One region of the Mesobacillus sp. LC4 genome, then DNA from elsewhere that is predicted to be linked to it. Evidence: predicted binding sites of a transcription regulator. Region 1 holds the regulator's gene; each other region holds the start of a gene.
What was found. The regulator Rex, encoded in region 1, represses fermentation and respiration genes when NADH is low (regulators of the CRP and FNR family bind a similar motif). The targets are predictions, from matches to a motif close to TTGTGAAATATTTCACAA.

Region 1 (3,132 bases):
CTGGTACATCATTATCGCCTATATCGTCATGCAGCTTTCAAGCCTGATTGGCATCCCGATTGTCGCCTTCACCGGTGCTGCGATGGGAAAGAGCCTGGAGGAAATGGAGACCCTCTCGATTCCATACTGGCTTGTGATCAGCTTTTCACTGACACTAGTCATCGTGCTTTTGCTTTTAAGGAAAGAACGCAGATCTCATGCGGACTTACGTGATGCGTCCTCTCCAGCAAGCTCAGCCGCCTGGGCTTTCGCAGGTGTATTCCTCGCACTGTTCGCGCAATCAATCGCCGCCAATATCGAGAATATGCTTGGCATCGAAATGGGCTCTGAGAATACACAGGAAATCATTAAGCTGATTGAAATGTTCCCGGTTGTCATTTTGGTCAGTTCGATCATCGGCCCTATATTAGAGGAAATCGTCTTCCGTAAGATCATTTTCGGCAGCCTGCATAAGAAAATGAATTTCTTTTTCGCTGGATTGATCAGCTCTGTTATTTTTGCGCTTGCACATATGGAACCAGAGCATGTGATCTTGTACTCTGCAATGGGGTTCACTTTTGCTTTCCTTTATGTAAAAACAAAGCGGATCATCGTGCCAATCATCGCCCATGTTACAATGAATACAATGGTTGTCCTGCTTCAATCCGTATTTAGGGAAGACATTGAGAGAATGATAAAAGAAGCAGAGAAAATTCAAGGTTTTATTGGGGGATTCTAAGTTATGAAACAATCGCCTTTATTTTCAGGCATTGTCTACATCTTGTTAGGCAGCTTATTCACCTATTTCGCCATCCAGAATGTAAACGATTCAGGATGGGGATTCTTCAGCTACTTACTAGTGGCTCTTGCCACGTTCGACTTTGGTTCTGGCATCAGGATGATCCTTTTTCATTTCAAATTGAAGAATATACAGAAAAAGTAGCTCCTTCCTCTGAAGGAGCTACTTTTTATTCTGCCGATTCTGTTGGTTCGGTATCTGTCGGGTAATGCTTTAAGAAATAGATCAATGATTGCAATTCAACTGCCAAATCAATATGATGGATCCTGATCGATGAAGGCACATTCAGCCTCGCCGGCGTGAAGTTCAGGATTCCCTTGATATTTGCCTGCACCAATCGGTCTGTTATCGGCTGTGCGACAGCAGACGGGACTGTCAGAATTGCCACCTGGATGCCTTCCTCTACGACAACTTTGTCGAGATCATCCATATGGTACACTGCTACGTCACCAATCTTCGTGCCCACTTTACCTGGATCTACGTCAAAGGCAATCTCGATTTTCGTATTATTGTTCTTTGAAAAATTGTAGTTCAGAAACGCTGTTCCCAGATTACCGACTCCGATCAAGGCAACCTTCGTCAATTCATCCTGATCCAGTGTCTTTCGGAAAAAGGTCAGCAGGTAATTGACATTGTAGCCGTACCCCTTTTTACCCAAAGCTCCAAAGTAGGAAAAATCCCTGCGGATTGTCGCTGAATCCACTTTTACCGCTTCACTTAATTCCGCTGATGATACTCTTTGCTTACCTGAAGAATGCAAGTTCAATAAGAACCGGTAATACAGCGGCAAACGTTTTGCGGTTGCCTGCGGAATCTTCATAGCATCATTCGTCATTCTCCATCCTCCACCCTGTCCGTATTTCTATCTCAACTTTTCTTCTCTCTTGAAATCGCCGTTCTTACCACCGGTTTTTTCGACCAGATAGGTCTTTCCGATTACCATGCCCTTATCAACGGCCTTGCACATATCATAAACAGTCAGCGCACATGCTGAAGCTGCTGTTAACGCTTCCATTTCCACACCTGTATTCCCTTTTGTTTTTACAGCTGCGGCGATATTTAAAACATAGTCATTTCCATTTTGCTCCCAATCGAATGAAAGGTCAATCCCTGTCAGTGGAATCGGGTGGCACATCGGGATGATTTCAGACGTTTTTTTCGCCGCCATGATGCCTGCTACCTGCGCGACAGCCAGTACATCCCCTTTTTTCATTTTATTTTCAGTGATTCTCACATATATATCTTCATTCACGGTTATGCTTGAATGGGCGACTGCCGTACGGACCGTCTCCGGTTTTTCACTGACATCGACCATCTTTGCTCTGCCCTCTTCGTTAAAATGAGTAAATTCTGCCATATGTAAGCTCCTTTCTATCAAATGATACACTATTTTGTCAAACTTGTGTGTGAACTTTGTTTCAGTGTTCACAATACATAGTGAAATTTCAATACCATATAACCTATAGCAGTTCGCACATATTGCCGTGCCTATATTAATGGGTTACACTATCTCTAAGGCAATAGAGGTGAAAACAATGATTTTATTACAGGTTAATCAGCTATCAAAATATTTTGCTGCTGATCTTATTTTATCGAATATAAAGTTTGAAATACAGACCAACGACCGTGTTGCGCTTGTTGGAAGAAACGGAGCAGGAAAATCAACCCTGCTGAAGATCATTGCCGGGTATGAATCCCATGATGGCGGTGAAATCATCCGTCCTAAAGGGACGATGATTGGCTATCTCGCCCAGAATACCGGGCTGGAATCCGAGAAAAGCATCTGGGATGAAATGCTGGCCGTTTTTGACTATCTGCACAGCATGGAAAAAGAATTGCGCAGATTGGAAGAAAAGATGTCGGATCCTGACATTCTTTCTAACCAGACAGAATACGACAGGGTTTTAAAAGATTATGACCTGCTTCAGGTCCAGTTCAAGGAAAAAGGCGGCTACCAATATGAAGCCGATATTCGTTCCGTCCTTCACGGCCTTAACTTCCATTCTTTTGATTATTCCACAAAAATATCCACTTTAAGCGGAGGACAAAAAACTAGACTCGCATTGGCGAAACTTTTATTGACCCGTCCGGATATTTTGATTCTCGATGAACCGACGAACCATCTTGATATTGATACGCTATCGTGGCTTGAGCAGTATTTGCAGGGCTACAACGGGGCAATCCTGATTGTATCCCACGACCGCTATTTCCTTGATAAGGTCGTCAACCAGGTTTATGAAATTTCCCGCCATCAGCTGACAAAGTTTCCTGGCAATTACAGCTCGTACTTAGATCAGAAAGCTGCGAATTACGAACGCGACATGAAACTGTATGAGAAGCAGCAGGATGAAATC
Region 2 (3,132 bases), on a different contig from region 1:
TGTTTGCTAAATGGTTAAGAGAAAACAATGTTGCTACTGGTCTATTGGCTGTTATTAGAATATGGCTTGGATATAACTGGATGACTGCTGGGTGGGGTAAATTGACTGGAGGATTCGACGCATCTGGATACTTGAAAAACGCGGTAGCGAATCCTGTTAAAGGTCCAGATGGAAGCATGGTGTACGGCTGGTACGTGAACTTCCTTGAAAGCTTTGCACTACCGAACGTCGACTTGTTCAACACAATCGTTCCGCTAGGTGAATTCTTAGTTGGTCTTGGTTTGCTCCTTGGAACTCTGACAACTGCTGCGATGTTCTTCGGTCTGGTGATGAACTTCAGCTTCTTCCTGGCTGGAACCGTATCTCACAACCCAACAGACATCTTCTTCGGCTTCATCATTCTGTTCGCAGGCTATAACGCTGGTAAATACGGTTTAGATCGCTGGGTTGTACCTTACATCCGCAAAACAGTATTCAGACGCGGAGAAGAAGTGAAACGAAACGCTGTATAACTTGATTTAAATCCCCCTTTTATATAATTTGGCTGCCGGAAACCCGGCAGCCTTTTTTATACATAGTTCCTCCAGAACTGACTGAGTAATTACAAAAAGCATAGGAATCCAATCCTATGCTTTCAAGTGTCACCTTCCGAAGAAGCCGTCCATGGCCTCACGGAAGTCTTCGAACATGCCGTCCCTGTTTCTGTCGGTGCGGATGTCGTCGGCGAATGTACCCATTCTGTCGTATGCGTTACGGTCGACCGAAACGTATACATTGTCGATTCTGTTATTTGCCTGGCGTACTCTTTGTTCGATTTGCTGTTCCAGCTGCCCATTTTTGCCGTTCATAGTGTTACCAGCTGCGTTTCCATTCATGTCTGTATTGCCAATTCCATTCATGTTGCCCATGCCGTTATTATTATCATTGTCAAAAACATTGTTGCGATTTGTGTTGCCAGCATTTTGACGATCTCCATTTCCGGCATCACCTTTGCCGTCAATGATTCCATCATTTCCATCACGGCTGTCATCCTGGTCTACTCGTCCATTCTCGGCAAAAGTCCTGCCGTTTCCATCCAGAGCATCATTGATTTCTGCATTACCGTCGTTCTCCAAATTATTGTCCGCTAGGCGAACAGCGACATATGCGTTGTTTTCCGAGATAATGACGCGTGCGTCGTCTACTTCTGGCATCTGTTCAACCTGACGCTCTGCACGATCTGCCAGCTGAAGCTTGTTGTTTTCTGTAGCTGGTCCGCGTCTGACCTGCGAGATTTCGACCTGCTGATCACGGTTATTGTCAGCTGCGTTGTTATTGGCACCGCATCCGGCCAAGCCCATTGTGAAAACAGCACAGCCTGCGATAATGATCGATTTTTTCATTCTGATCACTCCTAGTTGGTATTGTCGTCTTTATGATGGCTAGAATCTGGAGGGATATGCAGGGGAGAAGGCAATTTTTTTAAAAGATGCGGAATGAAGACTTTATAAAAAAAGATTCTGTTTAAAGGGCGTGGTCACGATTCGTTCAAAACATTTCAACAGAAATGTGAAATCATTCACAAATAACCCTATTTTCGAGATTAATTTGATATCTTATAAGTGTACTAATACTAATTAACTTATTGGAGTGAGGAACATGTTAGCAAAATGGCTAAGAGAAAACAATGTTGCTGCTGGTATATTGACTGTCATTAGGGTATGGCTAGGATACAACTGGATGACAGCTGGTTGGGGTAAATTGACTGGGGAAGGCTTCGACGCATCTGGATACTTGAAGAACGCAGTGGCGAATCCTGTTAAAGGCCCAGATGGAAGCATGGTGTACGGCTGGTACGTGAACTTCCTTGAAAGCTTTGCAATCCCGAACGTCGATCTGTTCAATACAATCGTGCCGTTAGGAGAATTCTTAGTAGGTCTTGGTCTGATTCTTGGTACATTGACAACTGCTGCGATGTTCTTCGGTCTGGTGATGAACTTCAGTTTCTTCCTTGCCGGAACAGTATCTCATAACCCAACAGACATCTTCTTCGGATTCATCATCCTTGCCGCTGGATTCAACGCAGGTAAATACGGTTTAGACCGCTGGGTTGTTCCATTCATCCGCAAAACAGTTTTCAAGCGGGAAGAAGACATAACACGCAACGCTGCTTAACTAGATTTAACTCCCCCTTTAAAATATATTAGCTGCCGGGAATTCCCGGCAGCTTTTTTATAGGTCATTGTTATTTCTGAGAATTTTGTATTTCCTTATCTTGTACAGAAGACCTTGCCTTGTGATGCCGAGTGCTTCGGCAGCACGTGCCTGGTTTCCATTTTCGCTTGTCAAAGCGGTTTCGATCACTTCTTTTTCAACCTTTTCCAGATGTTCTGGTAAAGAAAAATCGTCAGTCAGTTCGATAGGAGCATCAGATATTTCAGCCTCTTTTGCAGAAAAATGATTCTGGATCTCCTCAGGAAAATCCTCGAGAATCAATTGTCCTGACCGGGAGAGGACGGTTGCCCTGGATAAGGCATTTTGCAATTCACGGATATTGCCTGGCCATGGATAGGAAGTGAGTTTTGTTAAAAGATTTTTTGAAATTGAATAGCTGCCGCTATGTTCTTCTTCAAACTGTTCCAGAAATTGTTCGACGAGCAAGGGAATGTCTTCTATGCGCTCCCGTAATGGAGGCAATTTGATGCCAATGATATTCAATCGGTAGTACAAGTCTTCACGAAACTCACCATTCTGGACCATCTCCCATAAATTACGGTTGGTGGCCGCGATGATCCGAACGTCTGAAAAAACCTCCCTGGAAGTGCCGAGCGGTGTAAAGGTCTTGTCCTGGGTGAATTGCAGGAGCTTTGCCTGCACATCCAGTGAGATCTCACCGATTTCATCCAGAAATAGAGTGCCTTTGTCGGCAGCAGCGCACTTGCCTTCCTGGGACCGGACAGCGCCGGTAAAAGCACCTTTCTCGTAGCCGAATAATTCGCTTTCCAACAGGTTCGAGGGGATGGCGGCGCAATTGACTTTAATGAATGGACCTAACCTCCGGGTGCTCTCGAGATGCACAGCGTGTGCCCCGCGAGATTTCCCGGTCCCGCTTTCTCCTTCTAGCAGTATGGTGATGTCCTGCTTGGCGACTCT
Region 3 (3,132 bases), on a different contig from region 1:
TATTAGAAGAGACAATCGCCATCAATGACCATCAGCAAAAGTTGCTTGTTGATAAGGCTTTGAAACGATTCGGTACATTAAAAGGAAAGAAAATCGCCATGCTCGGCCTCTCCTTCAAACCGAATACGGATGATATGAGGGAAGCGCCGTCGATCAGGATCGCCCGCGCCATCACTGCTGCTGGTGCAAAGGTTACAGCATATGATCCGGTTGCAACAGGCAATGCAAGGAAGGTCATCGGTGACATCATCACTTACGTTGACTCTGCAGTTGAAGCTGCGACAGGTGCTGATGCTTTGTTTATAGTGACAGAATGGGATGAGTTCAAACAGCTTGATGTTGCTGTCCTATTGGATGTCATGAAGCAGCGAATCATCTTTGATGGCAGGAACTGTTTGGAGCAAGTCGTCCTTAAGATAGGGTGTCCAATTGAATATTATCCTGTCGGCAGGCCGGAGGTTATTATAAAAGATAAGAAAATATGACTTTATATCGAGAGTTGTCCAGCTCCAGCGCTTGTCGAGGCTGACTAAGATGCTCGCACTTTTCTTGAGAGGGAATGATTGAATTCATTCCTTCTTTTTGGTTTATGAATGTTACTAACTTGCTAATAAGGTAATCTTGAAAGTGTTTTTTAAAATGGAAGAACAGGGAATAGTAAGGGTGATTTGAAACGTAAGCGGAGGGGAAATTTGTGAGGCTTAATCTGCTCTTGATCGCCTTTTTTGGTTCATTATTATGTTTTATTATGATGTCTTATCTTGTACAGGCTGATCATTTGGTTAATTTCGACAAGACTGTCATTGATATGGTGCAGGGACTTGAAGCAGGGGTGCTGACTGCAGCGATGAAGTTCTTTACCTATATAGGTTCGACAAGATTGATCATCATCTTGACCATTCCGATTTTCTTATTCCTTTTTTTTGTTTTAAGGCTCAGAGGCGAAATCCTCATATTCCTGGCTGTTGTGTATATAACACCGATTCTGAACAGATTGCTGAAATTGTATTTTCTGCGTGCCAGACCAGATTTTCACCGGCTGATTGAAATAGGCGGATACAGTTTTCCGAGCGGCCATGCAATGAATGCTTTTTCTTTTTACAGTATCCTTGCTTTCCTGCTCTGGCGCCATGTCCCCACTCGACCGGGGAGAATCGTCGTCATCCTTTTCAGCAGTTTGATGATTTTTGCGATTGGAATAAGCAGGATTTATTTAGGTGTACATTACCCTAGTGATATCATCGGCGGCTTTCTTGCCAGCGGTCTGTGGGTCGCAGCAGTGATCTGGTTTTTCCAAAGATACATAGAAAGGCTGGAGATACCGAAAAGGGGGTACTGACAATATACTGTTTTACCGTTTTAACAGGCCCGATAATGGGAATGGAATGAAAGACACCTAATTGGAATACATATCATATTTCTCTCACATTTTTATTGTATAAAAGATTAAGGCAGAGGCTTACGAAGCAATGTGATTTAGTGAACAAACTTTTTCGAGGTGACTTTATGTATAAAAAACAAGAAAAAATGCTTATGTGGCTTGCTTTTATAGTGGCTGCCATAATGGGTCTGTCTTTTATCGGAAGAATTTTTGCTGGATAGAAAAGGGGTATTAAAAAAATGGGGAATGAAGAATCAGTTTTTTTCAGCCGTGTCTTGACGGAGCTTACATTATCCTTCCATATTATTTATGCCACTATAGGAGTGGGAATACCGCTCATGATCATGATCGCTCAGTGGCTTGGAATCAAGAAACAGGATGAACATTATATCCTGCTTGCTAGAAGGTGGACGCGCGGTTTTGTCATCACTGTAGCGGTCGGAGTTGTGACAGGAACGGCAATTGGCTTGCAGCTGTCATTGTTGTGGCCTAATTTTATGGAATTGGCAGGCAATGTCATTGCTCTTCCACTGTTCATGGAGACTTTCGCATTTTTCTTTGAAGCGATATTCCTTGGGATTTATCTTTATACTTGGGACCGGTTTGAAAATCAGAAGAAACACTTGCTGCTATTGATCCCTGTTGCGGTCGGGGCCTCATTTTCAGCGGTGTTCATCACAATTGTGAATGCATTCATGAATGCACCGCAAGGCTTTGACCTGGTGAATGGACAGCTGGTCAATATCAATCCGATTCTGGCGATGTTCAATCCTGCGATGCCGACAAAGGTTGCCCATGTGCTGGCGACTGCTTATATGACTTCGGCTTTTGTACTCGCTTCGATTGGCGCATTCAGGCTTTTAAAAGGATCCAATCATATCTACCATAAAAAAGCGTTATTCCTAACAATGAAAATCGGCTTGATCTTTTCGATTGCTGCTGCGGTCATTGGGGATTTCTCAGGTAAATACCTCGCAGAATACCAGCCGGAAAAGCTGGCAGCAGCGGAGTGGCACTTCGAGACTCATGAAGGAGCGCCGTTGATGCTATATGGTGTTCTTGATGACGGCGAAGTAAAATATGCGCTTAAAATTCCTTATGCGCTAAGTATTTTGGCACACAGCAATCCAAATGCTGAGGTCATTGGCCTTAATGAATTCCCTGAAGATGAAATCCCTCCACTGTATATCCATTATTTATTTGATGGAATGGTGACGATCGGGATGTGGATGATGGCCCTGTCGCTTGCTTATGTCGTGGGTGTGTGGATGAAATGGAGTTTTATCCGGACCAGATGGTATCGCTGGCTGATCGTCTTTGGCGGACCGTTGTCGATCGTGGCGATTGAGCTTGGCTGGTGGTTTGCTGAAGTCGGAAGGCAGCCCTGGATCCTTCGCGGAATCATGAAGGTTGAGGATGCGGCAACGACTAGCGGACAAGTCGATTTGATGCTGCTGCTGTTTGCAGGTTTATACTTAATCCTTGCCATCGGCAGCACAGTTGTCTTAACAAGGATGTTCCGGAAAAACACTGTTGAACAGGAACTGGAAGACAGGGAACTGGAGAAGGAAGGTGAGTTTCGATGACACTTGAAATAATCGGCATATCGGTTCTTTGGATATTTCTTTTTGGATATGTCATCGTCGCTTCCATCGATTTCGGGGCAGGTTTTTTCAATGCGTATAGCTTGTTCAGAGGAAAGCAGCATATCCTGACAGGAATCATTCAGCGATATTTATCTCCTGTCTGGG
Region 4 (3,132 bases), on a different contig from region 1:
GTCCGTCCTTGACCATTTGCTCAAGCTCTTTCCAGTTGAACAGGACGATAAAGTCACGGTCTGCCTGGGAAGCATTGATCTCCAGATTGGTTGTTGCTTCTTCGGTGTTATAAGTGGTCATGACTGCCCAATCCTTGGATACCTTTTTCCCTGCATCTGAGAGGTCATAGGACCAAGGCGGAAGGGCGACCTGGTAGGCAATGTTCAATTTCTCATTTTTCTCATCGAAAGTGACAGCTGACATGACTCCGCGGTACTTTTCGCTATAGTCGTCAAGCGGTGCATACTCTCTTCCGATTGGCACTGCGAAACGGGTTGGCAGGAACATATATTCAGTGTTTTCTGTAACAAACGCTGCGCAGTGAGGACCGCTTGTATTCGGTACATCAATGATGTCCTTCACAGTGAATGTTTCAAGGTTCATGACGGCTGCGCGGCTGTTGCCGACATCAGTCGCAAACATGTATTTGCCGTCATAATCACCATCTGTTTCTGAAAATGCCGGGTGGTGAAGATCTCCCCAGGTATAGCCGCCCATCATTTCTTTGGAGTGTTTATCAAAGCCATATCCTGTTGCCGAATCCGGGCTGAATACCGGTACTGTCCTGATATGCCTCATGGATGGCACGCCATAAATAAACATCTGTCCTGAGTGTCCGCCTGATGCAAATAAGTAGTATTCATCCTTTTCACCGAACGGCACGTATACCTTTTCAGCATTCGTCTTGTTTTTGCTGTTGTCCGCGATCGCCTGGCCTGGATTCCCAGGAGAAAAATCAGCGAAGAAAACTGTTGCAGCCAGGAGCCCGGTTGCAAGTCCCGAGGCAATTGGTAACCATTTTTTCATCAACCTTGCACCACCTTAATTATTTTTTAGAAGCTTCTTCTAAAAGTTTGACTACTTCAGAAATCTCTTGTTCTGTTAGTGGATTTCCACCAATAACTCCTGACATGACCGCTGATGTAGGCTCTTTTAAGAACTGATCAATCGGTTTGCCGTGCTTTCCTTCAACATTTTCAAATGCCTTTGATAAGTCAGGTCCAGTCGCTCCGCCTGTCAAATTCAAGGAAGATACGGAGTGGCAGCTTAGGCAGCCTTTGGATTGTAAAATGTTTTTGTCTGCAGAAACTGTTTCAGCAGACGACTGATCATCCTTCTTCTCTTCTTTGATGTCATCCGCAGGCTTTGATTCCTCCGGCTTTTCGGAAGCGGTTTCATTAGTGGCTGTTTCATTACTGCCGCCAACAACAGCGAATGCAACGTAACCGAGTCCGAGGCCAATCAGGGCACTTATGATAAAACTGATTAAAGCTTTTTGCATGGACTTCATTACCCCCTTATTGAATGATTTCATTAACATCGTACATGGGGATGAGGGGTGAAAAGTGTGATGCAGTTCACATTACAAGAGGGGAATTGTGAAAGGTATTTGAACAGGATGTGTCTAAATTTTGAAGAGCTCAATATTCATGATCAGAAGAAGGGAGCATAAGAAACAAAGAGATGGGTATAGAAAATGAAACGTAAAAAAGGTTTTTATGGGGTATTAGTTGAATTTGTCTATGAATATCTTTAAAAAACAGTGTGATGCAGGAAGTGATTGTTTGTTTAAAGTGAAGAAAAGATTATTGTTGATTCTGGCTCCATTGCTATTGGTCAGTATCCTTTTCATCTATGATGCAAATTTAAATGTGTATACTACTAAAGAAGGTGGCACCCTGGTTTATAACAATAAAGAATTCCACACTGGGTATGACACTCATAATCAGTTTTATCTGAATGGAGAAAGAAATTTTGAGATTGATAAATTGATTGGCAAAACAGATAACAGCAGGTTTTTTGGATTTAAAGAATCTGTTTGGAGTATTAAGGGTGAATCTGCAAATGAAGTGGTGTTCGTAAAAGGCTTGATGATTGAGGGGGTCTACAAGCGCAAATAAAAAACCACCTTTAAAAGGTGGGGTACATCATGAAAACTTATAGGTCCAGAAGCGTTCATTATTGAGCCATGCTATTGTTTGTGAATCCTTTTCCTTCAGTTTGTCAGCCATTTCCTCGAGCATCAGTTCAGTCTGGGAGCGGTGTGCACGGATCGCATCAAGTTTGATGTCGGCGACAGCGCTGATATTATGCACGATATCTGGTTCCCCGAGCTCTTCTACACAATTGCGCGAGAATGCAACGCAATGCAGTTTCGGCCTGTCTGCTTCAGGGATTTTTTCCACAGCACGCACGACGGCTGCACCTGTCGCCTCGTGGTCCGGGTGGACGGAGTAGCCAGGGTAGAAGGTGATGACGAGTGAAGGATTCAACTCTGTGATCAATGAAGACATGAGGTTAGTCAGCTTGTTCTCATCTTCGAACTCAACTGTTTTGTCACGGAATCCAAGCATGCGCAGGTCATTGATCCCCATCGCGCGAGCAGCGTCCTTCAATTCTTTTTTACGGATTGCCGGGAGGGTTTCCCGGTTAGCGAATGGCGGATTCCCCATATTCCGTCCCATCTGGCCAAGTGTCAAACAGGCGTAAGTGACAGGCGTTCCCATGTTAATATGGGATGCGATTGTGCCGGAAACACCGAATGCCTCATCATCGGGATGAGGGAAGATAACAAGTACTTGCCTCTCTTTTTCCATTGTAAAATCTCTCCTTCCAGTAAGGCCTTTCAAACCTCTTATTCGAACGGCGTTTCGCTTATTTCAAGGGCGACAGCCAGCTTTCCGTTAAAGTCATGGCCGGCAAGCAGCAGCCTTCCTTTATCATCAATTTCGAAGTGTGTGATTCCTTCCGCATAAACCCAGCCAAAAGGGATCTTCAATCCTGTACGGAAAGGACCATCCCCAGTAATCTTTGCGCGTTCATAGATTAGCTTCGCATTGCGGATGTACGCGCCTGAGGAGAAGAATGATTCATTATTATGGGATGCGTACGCACCATTTGTCGTTTCTAGGTGTACATAGACTTCCTTGTCTTTAAAACGATCCAGGGCTTCCTGGACTTCTGATAAAATCACCGGATCCATCTTTGTTCCTCCTTCCAGGGCTTTGATGTTTTTCAGTTTATATTAGCCGAATGAATGGCCTTCTATGAAAAATGTCCAGTTTCAGCGCCTTGGCTAAAGTGCTTACACT

Region 2: the regulator Rex is predicted to act here: its motif matches at 1,547-1,564, upstream of AB5I83_RS18535 (DoxX family membrane protein).
Region 3: the regulator Rex is predicted to act here: its motif matches at 1,470-1,487, upstream of AB5I83_RS20740 (cytochrome ubiquinol oxidase subunit I).
Region 4: the regulator Rex is predicted to act here: its motif matches at 1,387-1,404, upstream of AB5I83_RS07480 (cytochrome C).

The regions. Positions count from the first base shown of each region.
Region 1 is NZ_JBGCUB010000014.1:4,793-7,924, reverse strand. It holds gene AB5I83_RS22580 (CPBP family intramembrane glutamic endopeptidase) at 1-718, shown strand, start outside; gene AB5I83_RS22575 (YdiK family protein) at 722-922, shown strand; gene AB5I83_RS22570 (redox-sensing transcriptional repressor Rex) at 948-1,613, opposite strand; gene moaC (cyclic pyranopterin monophosphate synthase MoaC) at 1,641-2,135, opposite strand; gene AB5I83_RS22560 (ABC-F family ATP-binding cassette domain-containing protein) at 2,314-3,132, shown strand, end outside.
Region 2 is NZ_JBGCUB010000006.1:152,610-155,741, reverse strand. It holds gene AB5I83_RS18545 (DoxX family membrane protein) at 1-512, shown strand, start outside; gene AB5I83_RS18540 (YhcN/YlaJ family sporulation lipoprotein) at 642-1,382, opposite strand; gene AB5I83_RS18535 (DoxX family membrane protein) at 1,639-2,154, shown strand; gene AB5I83_RS18530 (sigma-54-dependent transcriptional regulator) at 2,212-3,132, opposite strand, start outside.
Region 3 is NZ_JBGCUB010000009.1:35,090-38,221, reverse strand. It holds gene AB5I83_RS20750 (UDP-glucose dehydrogenase family protein) at 1-485, shown strand, start outside; gene AB5I83_RS20745 (phosphatase PAP2 family protein) at 695-1,339, shown strand; gene AB5I83_RS20740 (cytochrome ubiquinol oxidase subunit I) at 1,621-2,967, shown strand; gene AB5I83_RS20735 (cytochrome d ubiquinol oxidase subunit II) at 2,964-3,132, shown strand, end outside.
Region 4 is NZ_JBGCUB010000002.1:165,284-168,415, forward strand. It holds gene nosZ (Sec-dependent nitrous-oxide reductase) at 1-847, opposite strand, end outside; gene AB5I83_RS07480 (cytochrome C) at 867-1,322, opposite strand; gene AB5I83_RS07485 (hypothetical protein) at 1,606-1,941, shown strand; gene bshB2 (bacillithiol biosynthesis deacetylase BshB2) at 1,969-2,637, opposite strand; gene AB5I83_RS07495 (YojF family protein) at 2,676-3,023, opposite strand.